3 regions of the Kitasatospora sp. NPDC004799 genome follow, and region 2 is predicted to be linked to each of the others. Evidence: riboswitches for the same ligand, from Rfam matches in the RefSeq annotation. Region 2 holds a riboswitch; each other region holds the start of a gene.

Region 1 (4,297 bases), on a different contig from region 2:
GCGGTGGACTCGAACCCCACCCAGGACCAGAACGCGAAGAACAGGCCGAGCCCGGCCGCCGCAGCCCCCGAACTCCCCACCCCCTTCAGCGCGTTCAGCGGGTTCACGGCCTCGGTCACGATCCCGTCCGGCCCGCCGCCGGAGCACAGCACCGCCAGCGAGACCGCCCCCAGCACCCCGATCTCCAGCACCAGCGCGACCCCGAGCACCTTGGCCGTCAGGTGCAGGTCGAACCAGGCCGTCACCCCGATCACCACCGCCCCGAACAGCGCGTACCAGCCCCAGCCCAGCTCCACCCCCAGCTGCGAACGGACCAGCCCGCGCAGCGAGTACGCGAAGAAGCCGAGGGCCGAGGCCTCGGTGACGACGTACGCGAGCACCGCGAGCAGCCCCGAGGCCATCCCCACCACCCGGCCCAGCCCGTGCGAGACGTAGCCGTAGAACGCGCCGGCCGCGGTGATGTGCCGGGCCATCGCCACGTACCCGACCGAGAACACCGTCAGCACGACGGTCGCCACGATGTACGCGGCGGGCGCGCCGACACCGTTGCCCTGTCCGACGATGATCGGCAGGTTGCCGGTCATCGCGGTGATCGGGGCCGCGGTGGCGAGCGCCATGAACACCACGCCGACCAGGCCGACCGAGTCCGGCTTCAGCCGGTCGACCCCGCCCGCCCCGGACCGCTCCCGCCCGGCCCTCTCCCCCGTCGCGTCCCCGCTCCGCACCGCCATCCGGCCTCCTCGCCTCCCGGACCCGCCCGGCCGGTCCGGCCGGACGCTGACCGTCCGCCAGCATCGCGCGCCGGAGGAACCCGCGAAGCCGCCGATCGACCGGTGCGGCCGCCGAGTTGACGCGACGTTCGACCGCTCGAACGGACGAGGAAGAGCCGCACCGCGCCGGACGACCGGGAAACGAAAGCGACCGGAAAGCAGAAGCGGCCGGGAAACGAAAGCGGCCGGCCCGGCCGTACGAGGAGGTCCTCGTACGGCCGGGCCGGCCTGGGCGTGTCCCGCGCCCATGTCCACTGTGCGGCGATCACCCGGTCGAGCGGTCACCCGACATGACCATCCCGGAGGATCGATTCGCCCCGCAGCAGCGGCGGTTCCTGAAACCCTCGAGGCTCAGCGGCCCTGGGGCCGGCGGCCCGTGGGTCAGAGCGCGACGCCGTGCGCGCGCAGGTAGGTGACCGGGTTGATGTCCGAGCCGTACTCCGAGCCGTTGCGGATCTCGAAGTGCAGGTGCGGGCCGGTCACGTTGCCAGTGGCGCCGGAGAGGCCGATCTGCTGGCCGACGGTGACGGTCTGACCGATCTTCACACCGATCGAGGAGAGGTGCGCGTACTCGGCGTAGTGGCCGTCGGCGAGCTTGATCTCGACCTCGTTGCCGTAGGCACCGCCGTTGCCGGCCTTGACCACGACACCGTTGGCGACGGCGCGCAGCGGGGTGCCGGTGGCGGCGACGAAGTCCTGGCCGGTGTGGTGGCCGGAGGCCCACATCGAGCCGGCCACGCCGTAGGCGGTGCCCAGCTTCGGGTTGGCCAGCGGCGCGACGTAGCCGGAGGTGGCGGCGGCGACCGGAGTGGCGGTCACGGCGGCGGCCGGAGCGGCGACCTGCAGCTGGGTCTGGAGCTGCGCGGACGGCTTGGCGGCCTCGGTCGTCACCTGGACCTGGGCCTGCGGCTTGGCGGCCTGGGTCGCCGGAGCGGCCGGCTTGGCCGGGGCGGCGGGCTTCGCCGGAGCGGCGTCGGCGGACGGCGCGGCGGCGTGGCCCGGCAGCGCGAGCTGCTGGCCCGGGAAGATCAGGTTCGGGTCGGCGCCGACGACCGAGCGGTTCTTCTCGTACAGCGCCTGCCAGCCGCCGTCGACCTTCTGGGCGTCGGCGATCTTGGACAGGGTGTCGCCGCTGACGACGCGGTAGCTCTCCTGCGCGGCCTGGGCGGCCGACTTGGCGTCGGCGGAGCCGACGGAGGCCTGCGCGGCCGGAACGGTGTGGGCCTGGGCGGTCACCGCGGTGACCAGCGGGAGGGCGAAGGAGACACCGGTGACGGCGGTGGCGATGCCGATGCGGGCGGCGCGGGGCAGGGCGATACGACGAGCCTGAGCAGGCATGGAAGTTTCCTCTCCGACGCCTGCGAGGTGAGCTGTCGGGTTCGGGCTGGAGTTGCCCGGCCGCATGCGCGGCTTCACCCCTAGCCGGCCCTGGACACCCGCGCCCTGAGGCGCGAACTCCGGTCCGGCGACTTACCTGTGGGTCCCCCGCTCCTGCCGTACAGAGTTCGTTTCGAACCACCGGGCAGCGGCAGGACTCGGCGTTCCACCCGGCGGATCCGTCCGGACTGGCCGGGCGGTCGCTGAACTAAAACCCATCCGTTCGGGTGAAGCAATGTCGATCACCCCCAGCGCCGCCGATCCACCCCCGTTCAGTGACCCTCCGCAGGTCCGGCCATACGATGCGTACACAATCCATTCACCCCCCGCCACTGATCCACGACCCTCCGCCGAGATCGGCGACGCTGCGCACCCGGCCGCTCACCCACCGCCCACGGCCAACACACCCACCGGTGACCCTTGTCACGTGCGCCTCAGCAGCGCAGGATTCGCCCGTGGCCACCTCCGAGGCCGGCACCCTGCGCCTGGGCACCGCGCAGGGTCGCTGGGTACTAATGGCGACGGTGCTCGGCTCCAGCATGGCGATGCTCGACGGCACCGTGGTGAACGTCGCCCTGCCCCGGATCGGCGCCGACCTCGGCGCGTCCCTGGCGTCCCTGCAATGGACCCTGAACGCCTATCTGCTCACCCTGGCGGGCCTGATCCTGCTCGGCGGCGCACTCGGCGACCGGTACGGGCGGCGCAAGGTCTTCCTGATCGGCGTGGTCTGGTTCGCCGTCGCCTCCGCGGCCTGCGCCGCCGCGCCGAACATCCACGTGCTGATCGCCGCCCGCGCCGTCCAGGGCATCGGCGGCGCGCTGCTCACCCCCGGCTCGCTCGCCATGCTCCAGGCCGTCTTCCACCCTGACGACCGCTCGGCGGCGGTCGGCCTCTGGTCCGGCCTCGGCGGGGTGTCGGCCGCGGTCGGCCCCTTCCTCGGCGGCTGGCTGGTGGACGGCCCCGGCTGGCGCTGGATCTTCCTGCTGAACCTGCCGCTCGCCGCCGCGGTGATCGCCGTCACCACCCGCTCGGTGCCGGAGAGCCGGGACGAGGACGCCTCCGGCCGCTTCGACGTGCTCGGCGCCGTGCTCGCCGCCCTCGCCCTCGGCGCGATCACCTACGCGCTGACCGCGGCCGGCGAGGGCCTGTCCCCCGCCGTCTGGGTCAGTGGCGCGATCGGGCTGGTGCTCGGCGTCGCCTTCGTGGCCGTCGAACGCCGCACCCCCGAGCCGATGCTGCCGCTCGGGCTGTTCTCCTCCCGGCTGTTCACCGCGGTGAACCTGGTCACCCTGTGCGTGTACGCGGCGTTCAGCGGCGTCTTCTTCCTGCTGGTGGTGCAGCTCCAGATCGTGTCCGGGTTCTCGCCGCTGGTCTCGGGCTTCGCCCTGGTGCCGATCACCGTGCTGATGCTGACGCTGTCCGCCCGCGCCGGACGCCTCGGCAAGCGGATCGGCCCGCGCCTCCCGCTGACCTTCGGCCCGCTGCTGTGCGCCGCCGGGGTGCTGCTGATGCTGCGCGTCGGCCCGGACTCCTCGTACTGGGTGGACGTGCTGCCCGCCGTCGCGGTGATGGGCTGCGGGATGACGCTGCTGGTCGCGCCGCTCACCGCGACCGTGCTGGCGGCCGTCGAGGTCCGGCACGCGGGCATCGCCAGCGGGGTCAACAACGCCGCCGCCCGCGCGGCCGGCCTGCTCGCGGTGGCCGCCCTGCCCGCGCTGGCCGGGCTGAGCGGCGACGCCTACCGGGTGCCGGCCTCGGTCGACTCCGCCTTCCACACCGCGATGCTGATCTGCGCGGGCCTGCTCACCGCCGGCGGACTGATCGCCTTCGCCACCGTACGGGGCAACGTGCTCGCCCCCGAGGAGCAGCCGGTGGCCGAGCCGAACTGCGACTGGCCGTGCGGCACCACCACCCCGCCGCTCGACCCGGGCCACGTCCGCACGACGCCCGAGGGCCCCGCCACCGGTCCGGCGGCAGGGCCCTCGCAGAAGAGCTGACGCGACGTCAGAGGATGTCGCCCGGCGCGTACTTGGCGGCCTCCGGGTAGGCGGCCGCGACGGCCTCCACCTGGCGCACCACCTCGGCGACCTGGGCACCGGCCGCGCCGGTGAAGGACAGCCGGTCGGCCAGCAGCGCGTCCAGCGCGGCCC
Region 2 (4,297 bases):
TGCGGTTCAGCCGGACCGGGGAGACAGCCGACGAGCTGATCCGCCGTCTGGTGCGGGCCGAGCCGCAGGGCCGTCCGGTGGTGGTGGTGTCCACCGACCGGGAGGTCGCGGAGGGCGTGCGGAAGGCGGGCGCGCGCCCCGTGGCGTCGGTGCTGCTGCTGAACCGGCTGGCCCGGCCCTGACCCGGACCGAGTGGCATGATGCCTGGTCAGGGGCTCTTTCGAAGCATTGTGCGGGTCCCGTGAAGTCAGCGTGGGGACCTGGGTTCACACCTACGGGGGAGTAGCAAAAGCGGATAGGTCTTCACTAGGGTCTGGTGTCAAACCTATTTTCCGGAATCTCATCCCATCAGGTGAGCCCGTTGGAAGAAGGAGCCGGTCCCTTGGCCTCCCACCGCCGTCCCAAGCAGCCGAGCCGCGCACGGATCTCCGTGCTCACCGCCGCCGCTGCGACCGCGGTCGCCCTCTCCGCCCAGGCGGCCGCGCACGCCGCGCCGCAGCCGAACGCCTCGGACGTCAAGGCGCAGATCGACCGGCTCCAGGAGGAGCAGGAGCAGGCGGCGGAGAAGTACAACGGCGCCAAGGAGCGGGCCGACCAGCTGCGGAAGCAGGCCGACCAGCTGCAGGACCGGGTGGCCCGCAGCCAGGAGCAGATGACCCAGCTCCAGGGCGGCCTCGCCGAGGTGGCGGGCGAGCAGTACCGCGCCGGCGGCATCGACCCGTCCGTCCAGCTGATGCTCTCCTCCGACCCCTCCGGCTACCTGGAGAAGGCCTCCACCGTCCAGCAGGCCAGCGCCAGTCAGGCCGAGGCGCTCAAGGGGCTGCTGGACCAGCAGCGCCGGCTGGACCAGGAGAAGACCGAGGCGGCCGCCGTGCTCGCCTCGCTGGACGCCACCACCAAGGACCTGAACCAGGCCAAGGCGGACGTCAACACCAAGCTGAAGGCCGCCCAGGACCTGCTGAACTCGCTGAGCGCCGCCGACCGGGCCGCGCTGCGGGCCCAGCAGGCGCAGGACGACCGCGCCTCGCGCGGCAGCGACCGGGTCGACCTCGGCAGCCTGCCGCCGGCCAGCGGTCACGCGGCCGTGGCGATGGCCAAGGCGATGAGCAAGCAGGGTTCGCCGTACGTGTGGGGCGCCACCGGGTCGACCACCTTCGACTGCTCGGGCCTGATGGTCTGGGCGTACGGGCAGGCCGGCGTCTCGCTGCCGCGCACCTCCCAGGAGCAGGGCCACTACGGCACCCGGGTGCCCTCGCTGGACCAGGCCCAGCCGGGCGACCTGGTGGTCTACGGCGCCGACATGCACCACGTCGGGATGTACATCGGCAACGGCATGGTGGTCCACGCGCCGCACACCGGTGACGTGGTGAAGGTGATGAAGGCCGACGCGATGTCGATCAACACCATCCGCCGGGTCTGACGGCCCGACACGCCCGGGGGCTGCTCCGGGGCCTGTGAAAAGCGCCACCTCCGATCCGGGGGTGGCGTTCGGCTTTCCGGCCTTTCGTGACCACATGCTGAGAACCGATCAGCCTTGCGTGCGCCAGTGGTCACCATCGGTCATTTTCACAAAGGAACTTGGGCAATCTTCCATCTTTTTTCTGACAAGGATTTGAACCGATCACGGTCCAGTTACTAGGGTCGTGCTTCGAACCACCGCACTGTCGATCGCCCAGCCAGGGTGGCGGCGGTGGTTACCGCCGAGTTCGTGAGGCAGCGGGGCAGGACGAAGCGACTGCCCGACAGGGGAGCCCAGTAACTGGGGGCGCTGCGGAGCGGAGCCGGGGAACCACGTTCCTCCGGGGTGAATCGGCGCCAGGTCGGCCGGTGGAACGGCCGTGAGGCGTCGTAGGGCATGCTTCCGGCCCGAACCCGTCAGCTCACCCGGTAGGCGGACGTAGGAAGAAGGAGCCCGCCTTCGTGGCGTCCCATCGTCGTCCCAAGCCCGCCGGCCGCGCCCGCGTCTCGATCCTGACCGGCGTCGCCGCCGCAGCCGTCGCCCTCTCCGCGCAGTCCGGCGCCCACGCCGACCCGCAGCCGACCAAGGAACAGGTCAAGGAGCAGGTCGACCAGCTCAACGAGCAGGCCGAGGTCGCGACCGAGAACTTCAACGCCGCCCAGGCCAAGCAGCAGGAGCTGGAGAAGCAGGTCTCCGGCCTGCAGGACCAGGTGGCCCGTCAGCAGGCCCAGGTCACCGAGCTCCAGGGCGGCCTGGCCGAGATCGCCGGCGAGCAGTACCGCAACGGGGGCATATCCCCGACCGTCCAGCTGATGTTCTCCTCCAGCCCGGACAGCTTCCTCAGCCAGGCCGGTGCGCTGAACCAGGCCGGCGACACCCAGAAGAACCAGCTGAAGGAGCTCCAGGAGCAGCAGCGCAAGCTGGACCAGGACCGCAACGAGGCCCAGGGCAAGCTCGCCGAGCTGGAGTCGACCACCCAGCAGCTGAAGACCTCCAAGGAGGAGGTCCAGGCCAAGCTGAAGGCGGCCCAGGACCTGCTCAACACGCTGACCGAGCAGGAGCGCCAGGCGCTGCGCCAGGCCGAGGAGAAGGCCGCGGCCGACGCCAAGGCCAAGGCCGACGCCGCCGCCCAGGCGCAGCAGCAGGCCGACCGCGCCTCGCGCGACAACAGCCGCGGCAGCCTCACCGCCCCGACCACCACCGCTCCGGTGAAGGTGTCGCCCGGCAGCTCGCGCGGTGCCGCCGCGCTGTCCGCCGCCGCCACCAAGGTCGGCAGCCCGTACGTCTGGGGCGCCACCGGCCCGAGCTCCTTCGACTGCTCCGGCCTGATGGTCTGGGCGTTCAACCAGGCCGACGTGTCGCTGCCGCGCACCTCGCAGGCGCAGGCCGGGGCCGGCACCCGGATCGGCACCGACCTCTCCCAGGCCCAGCCCGGCGACCTGCTGATCTTCTACAGCGACGCCCACCACGTCGGCATCTACGCCGGTAACGGCCAGGTGCTGCACGCCCCCAAGCCGGGCGCGAACGTGCGCTACGAGGCGGTCACCAACATGCCGCTGACCTCCATCGTGCGGGTCTGATCCCCACGCGGTCGCTTCCAGGCCCGGTCTCCCCCAGGGGAGGCCGGGCCTGCGGCTTTTCCGGGCGGTCGATCTGATGTCTGATTAGGGAGTGAATATTCGGGTTGGGAGGGGTTTGGACTCGCTTGCCCGGACTCGCTAACGTCTGCCACCGGACTCCCGCTCGACGGCCGCCCGTCCCGGTGCGGCGGCGGGGGCCCGTGCCGCAGGATTGGAGCCGCTGCCGCCATGCCCGTGCACCGCCGTTCCCAACTGCTCGCCCGGGCGCTGGTGCTGACCGCGGCCGCCGCCACCGCGCTGGGCGTGGCCGCCGGAGGGCGCGCCCAGGCCGCCCCGGGCAGCCCGGACCCGGCCGACCGTCAGGACGTCAAGACGCAGGTGGAGCAGCTGTACGACGAGGCCGAGCAGGCGTCCGAGAAGTTCAACGCGGCGCAGGAGGCCCAGCGGCGGCTCCAGGGCGAGACCACGATCATCCAGGGCGAGATCGCCCTCGCCCAGGACCAGCTCAACGAACTGCGCGGCGACCTGGCGACGGTGGCCGGGGCCGAGTACCGCGGCGGCGGGATGACCCAGACCGCCCAGCTGATCCTCTCGCCCGACCCGGAGGGCTACCTGGCCCGCGCCCGCGCCCTGGGCCAGGCCGCCACGCGCCAGCAGGAGACCCTGCACGAGCTGGTCATCCGGCAGCGCCGGCTGGACCAGCGCCGCACCGAGGCGGCCGACAAGCTCGCCGAGCTGGACCGGACCCGCCGCTCGCTCGCCGACAGCAAGCAGCAGATCCAGCAGCGGCTCGCCAAGGCGCAGAAGCTGCTGAACGGCCTGGGCGCCGCCGAACGGGCCAGGCTGACGGCCCAGGACGCCCGGGACGCCGAGCGGCGTGCCACCCGGGGCACCGACCGGCTGGACCTCGGCACCGCCCCGCCCGCCTCCGAGCGCGGGGCGGCCGCGCTGGCCGCCGCGGTGCGCATGATCGGCTCCCCGTACGTCTACGGGGCCACCGGGCCGCACGCGTTCGACTGTTCCGGTCTGATGTACTACAGCTGGCGGCAGGCCGGAGTGACCCTGCCGCGCACCTCGCAGGCCCAGGCGTACGCCGGGCAGCGGATCAGCCTGTCCGAAGCGCGACCGGGAGACCTGGTGATCTACTACCGGGACATGCACCACGTCGGCATGTACGCCGGCGGCGGCGTGATCGTGCACGCCCCCCGCCCGGGCGCCAAGGTCCGCTACGAGAGCGTCAACGCCATGCCCGTCTCCG
Region 3 (4,297 bases), on a different contig from region 2:
TACTCGGCGGCGTCGTCGAGGATCTCCTCGATGCGCAGCAGCTGGTTGTACTTGGCGACGCGCTCGGAGCGGGCCGGGGCGCCGGTCTTGATCTGGCCGCAGTTGGTGGCGACGGCCAGGTCGGCGATGGTGACGTCCTCGGTCTCGCCGGAGCGGTGCGACATCATGCAGCGGTAGCCGTTGCGCTGGGCCAGCTCGACGGCGTCCAGGGTCTCGGTCAGCGAGCCGATCTGGTTCACCTTCACCAGCAGCGCGTTGGCGGTGCCGGTCTCGATGCCGCGGGCCAGGCGGGCCGGGTTGGTGACGAACAGGTCGTCGCCGACCAGCTGGACCTTGTCGCCCAGCTTGTCGGTCATGGCCTTCCAGCCGTCCCAGTCCGACTCGTCCAGCGGGTCCTCGATGGAGACCAGCGGGTAGGCGGCGACCAGCTCGGCGTAGTACTCAATGAGCTCGGCCGAGGTGAGGTCCTTGCCCTCGAACTGGTAGGCGCCGTCCTCGTAGAACTCGGAGGAGGCGACGTCCAGGGCCAGCGCGACGTCGCGGCCGGGCACGTAGCCGGCCTTCTGGATGGCCTCGACGATGAGGTCCAGGGCCTCGCGGTTGGAGTCCAGGTTCGGGGCGAAGCCGCCCTCGTCGCCCAGACCGGTGGACAGGCCGCGCTCCTTCAGCACGCCCTTGAGCGTGTGGTAGACCTCGACGCCCCAGCGGACGGCCTCGGAGAAGGACTCCGCGCCGATCGGGGCGATCATGAACTCCTGGATGTCGACGTTGGAGTCCGCGTGCGACCCGCCGTTGAGGATGTTCATCATCGGGACCGGCAGGACGTGCGCGTTCGGGCCGCCCAGGTAGCGGAACAGCGGCAGGTCGCTGGCCTCGGAGGCGGCGTGCGCGACGGCCAGCGAGACGCCCAGGATGGCGTTGGCGCCGAGCGAGGACTTGTCCGGGGTGGCGTCCAGGTCCAGCATGGCCTGGTCGATCAGGCGCTGCTCGGTGGCGTCGTAGCCGACGAGCTCCGGGCCGATCTGCTCGATGACGGCGAGGACGGCCTTCTCGACGCCCTTGCCGAAGTAGCGGTTCTTGTCGCCGTCGCGCAGCTCCAGCGCCTCGAAGGCGCCGGTGGAGGCACCCGACGGGACAGCGGCACGACCCGTGCTGCCGTCGTCGAGGCCGACCTCGACCTCGACCGTGGGGTTGCCGCGCGAGTCGAGGATCTCACGGGCTACGACGACATCGATGGACGGCACGAGGCATCTCCTTGCGGAAGCAGGGTCCGGTCTGACGGGGTGCTGTCAGCAGGACGATTGCGGAGTCGTTACGACCAGAGCCTAACCGCCCGGGCTCCCGGGGCCACGTCCGCCTCGGTTCCGTCTCAGCGTGTGGCCGCCCTACCCACCGGTAGTTCACCTGCTTGTCCCAGCTCGTCCCCCCGGAGCGGGCGAATGCGGACGAAGGGGGCCGGTAGGGCCGGCCCCCTTCGCGCGGCGGGAGACCAGGGGCTCCCGAAGTCGAGTGCGTCGGCTCAGCCGAGGTTCAGCACCTGGCCGGGCATGATCAGGTCCGGGTTGCCGCCGATCGTGCCGCGGTTGCCGTCGTACAGCGCCTGCCAGCCGCCGGACACGCCCTGGGCGGCGGCGATGTTCGACAGGGTGTCACCGGAGCGGACGGTGTAGTCGTGGCCCGTGGCCTGCGCGGCCTGGGCCGGCTGGGCCGCGCGCGGGGCGGCGTGCTTCGGGGTGTACTGCTGGACCGGCTTCTCGGCGGGCTGCTCGGCCTGCTTGGGAGCGGCGTGCTTCGGGGCGTACTGCTGGACCGGCTGCGGGGCCTGCTTCGCGACCGGCTTCTCGGCCGGCTTGGCGACGGGCTTCGGGGCCTGCTGCTTCGGGGCCTGCTGCTTGGGGGCGGACTGCGGCTTGGTGTCCGAGGAGGTGTCGACCACGGCCGGGGCGCCGCCCTTGGTCAGGCCGGCCTTCTGGGAGCAGACCGGCCAGGCGCCCGGGCCCTGCGAGGCCAGGACCTTCTCGGCGACCGAGATCTGCTGGGCCTTGCTGGCCTGGTTGGCCTGCGCCGCGTAGGCGGTGCCGCCGTACGCCTTCCAGGTGCTGGAGGTGAACTGCAGGCCGCCGTAGAAGCCGTTGCCGGTGTTGATGCTCCAGTTGCCGCCGCTCTCGCACTGGGCGACGGCGTCCCAGGTGGAGGCCGGGGCGGCGGAGGCGCCGGCGGCGGTGAGGAGCGGCATCGCGAGTCCGACGCCGGCCACACCGGCGACGGCGATGGCCTTCTCGGCCTGGGTGCGACGACGGTGACGGCCAGTTCCAACGAACAGCATGAAGAGGTCCCTCTCCGCACGCCTGCGAGGTGAGCTGTCGGGTTCGGACCGGGAGGTGGCCCGGCCGCCGTACGCGGAGACGATTCCGCTCGGGCGGCTTCACCCCAAGCCGTGGGAGACGGCAACAAACCTGGTTCCCCCGCCCCTGCCCAGGGTTCTGGTCGGTTTCCCGTGGCGCGGCGGGCAGGATTCGGCGTTCCGCGCACGGGGTCCGCAGCTGCGGACTCCAGGGAGAGTAGACAGATCATCAGAGCAATCACAAGCTCATATCATCGATATCACACGACAATTACGGCCCGTGTCCGATCGCCTACCAACGGCGGCGATATGTCCGGATTGATGGTCGTTCACACCCCGCCGGAGGGCGGTCGGCGACTCCTCGTCAGCGTGTCGGGGCCTGCGGAGGGGCGTGCGGGGAGCGGCTCTCCGGGCTGAATTCCACCGGGAGTTCGCGCAGGCCACGCATGATCAGACCACCGCGCCAGCGCAGGTTCTCCGGGCTTTCCGCGAGCCGCAGATCGGGCAGCCGCGAGAGCAGCGTGGCCAGCGCGGCGCGCCCCTCCAGCCGGGCGAGCGGCGCGCCGATGCAGTAGTGGATGCCGTGCCCGAAGCCCAGGTGGGGGTTGTCCTTCCGGGCCAGGTCCAGGGTGTTCTCGGCGGCGAACCGGGCCGGGTCGCGGTCCGCCGCGGCCAGCACCACCAGCACCGGGTCGCCGACCGGGATGTCCACCCCGCCGATGGTCAGCGGACGGGTCGCGAACCGCCAGGTCGCCAGCTCCACCGGCCCGTCGTAGCGCAGGAGTTCCTCGATCCCGGTCTCCAGCAGCGCGCTCTCCCCGCGCGCCACCGACTCCTGCAGCAGCGCCCGCTGCCCGGGGTTGCGCAGCAGCGCGTACGTGCCGTTGCCGATCAGGTTCACCGTCGTCTCGAAGCCGGCGAACAGGAGGATGAAGGCCATCGCCGCGGCCTCGTTCTCGGTCAGGTGCTCGCCGTGGTCACTGGCCCGGATCAGGCCCGAGATCAGGTCGTCCCCGAGGTCCGCGCGCTTGCGGTGGATCAGCTCCAGCAGGTACGCCCGCATCCGCTTCACCGCCCGCCCCACGCCGCCGCGTTGGCCGCCGCCGTGTCCCGGCTTCGTGTGTCGCAGCATCATCCCGGCCCAGTCGCGGAAGTCGTCCTGGTCCTCGGACGGCACCCCGAGCAGGTCGCAGATCGCGTAGATCGGGAGCGGGAAGGCGAACTCGTGGATCAGGTCCGCCGAACCGCGCTGCGCGAAGCCGTCGATCAGCCGGTCGGTGAGCTGCTGCACCCGCGGCTCGAACTCGGCCACCCGGCGCGGGGTGAACGCCTTCGACACCAGCCGGCGCAGCCGGGTGTGGTCCGGCGGGTCGATGTTCAGCAGGTGGGTCATCAGGTCCGCCTGCCGCTCCCCCGGGATGCCCACCCGGCCGGTGCGGTGCGCCTGCTCGCTGTGGTGCGCCGGGTTCTTCGACAGCCGGCTGTCCGCGAGCGCCTGCCGGGCGTCCGCGTACCGGGTCACCAGCCAGGCCTCGACGCCGCTCGGCAGCGTGGTGCGGTGCACCGGGGCGTGCTCGCGCAGCCAGGCGTAGGCGGGGTACGGGTCGGCGGCGAACTCCCAGGTGAACAGCTCCGGGGCGGGGGCGTCGGAGGGCGCGGCGGGGCGGGCGGGGTCGGGCTGAGCTGGCATGGACCGACGGTATCCGGTGCGGCGGGCCCGCCCTCCCTCCGGCGGGCCGGGTCCGGTGCGCCGACGGCCGGCGGCCGGGCCGTGGGCGGTCAGGTGGCCGGCCGGTGGCCGGACGACGACCGGTCGATGGCCGGGCCGTGGACGGCTCTTGGCCGGCGCTTGGCCGACTCCTGGCCACGGGGCGGGCGTGAGTCTGGTCACCTGAGGGGTAATCCCTGTTGCGGGGGGTCAGGACGTGCCTACGATCCTCCGCAGTACGCGTG

What was found. A riboswitch is a leader RNA that binds a small molecule or an ion and turns the genes downstream of it on or off. The one in region 2 is predicted to bind cyclic di-AMP.
Region 1: it holds a riboswitch for cyclic di-AMP, as region 2 does, so the genes downstream of both, ABZW03_RS02015 (LysM peptidoglycan-binding domain-containing M23 family metallopeptidase) here and ABZW03_RS14375 (NlpC/P60 family protein) in region 2, are expected to answer to the same signal.
Region 3: it holds a riboswitch for cyclic di-AMP, as region 2 does, so the genes downstream of both, ABZW03_RS20920 (transglycosylase family protein) here and ABZW03_RS14375 (NlpC/P60 family protein) in region 2, are expected to answer to the same signal.

Annotation. Positions count from the first base shown of each region.
Region 1 is NZ_JBEXJK010000007.1:36,665-40,961, reverse strand. It holds gene ABZW03_RS02020 (APC family permease) at 1-617, opposite strand, end outside; gene ABZW03_RS02015 (LysM peptidoglycan-binding domain-containing M23 family metallopeptidase) at 1,152-2,108, opposite strand; cyclic di-AMP (ydaO/yuaA leader) riboswitch at 2,111-2,321, opposite strand; gene ABZW03_RS02010 (MFS transporter) at 2,663-4,144, shown strand; gene purB (adenylosuccinate lyase) at 4,152-4,297, opposite strand, start outside.
Region 2 is NZ_JBEXJK010000089.1:20,176-24,472, forward strand. It holds gene ABZW03_RS14365 (NYN domain-containing protein) at 1-182, shown strand, start outside; gene ABZW03_RS14370 (NlpC/P60 family protein) at 383-1,420, shown strand; cyclic di-AMP (ydaO/yuaA leader) riboswitch at 1,757-1,910, shown strand; gene ABZW03_RS14375 (NlpC/P60 family protein) at 1,921-3,039, shown strand; gene ABZW03_RS14380 (NlpC/P60 family protein) at 3,268-4,297, shown strand, end outside.
Region 3 is NZ_JBEXJK010000161.1:6,368-10,664, reverse strand. It holds gene eno (phosphopyruvate hydratase) at 1-1,244, opposite strand, end outside; gene ABZW03_RS20920 (transglycosylase family protein) at 1,520-2,326, opposite strand; cyclic di-AMP (ydaO/yuaA leader) riboswitch at 2,332-2,499, opposite strand; gene ABZW03_RS20915 (cytochrome P450) at 2,709-4,034, opposite strand.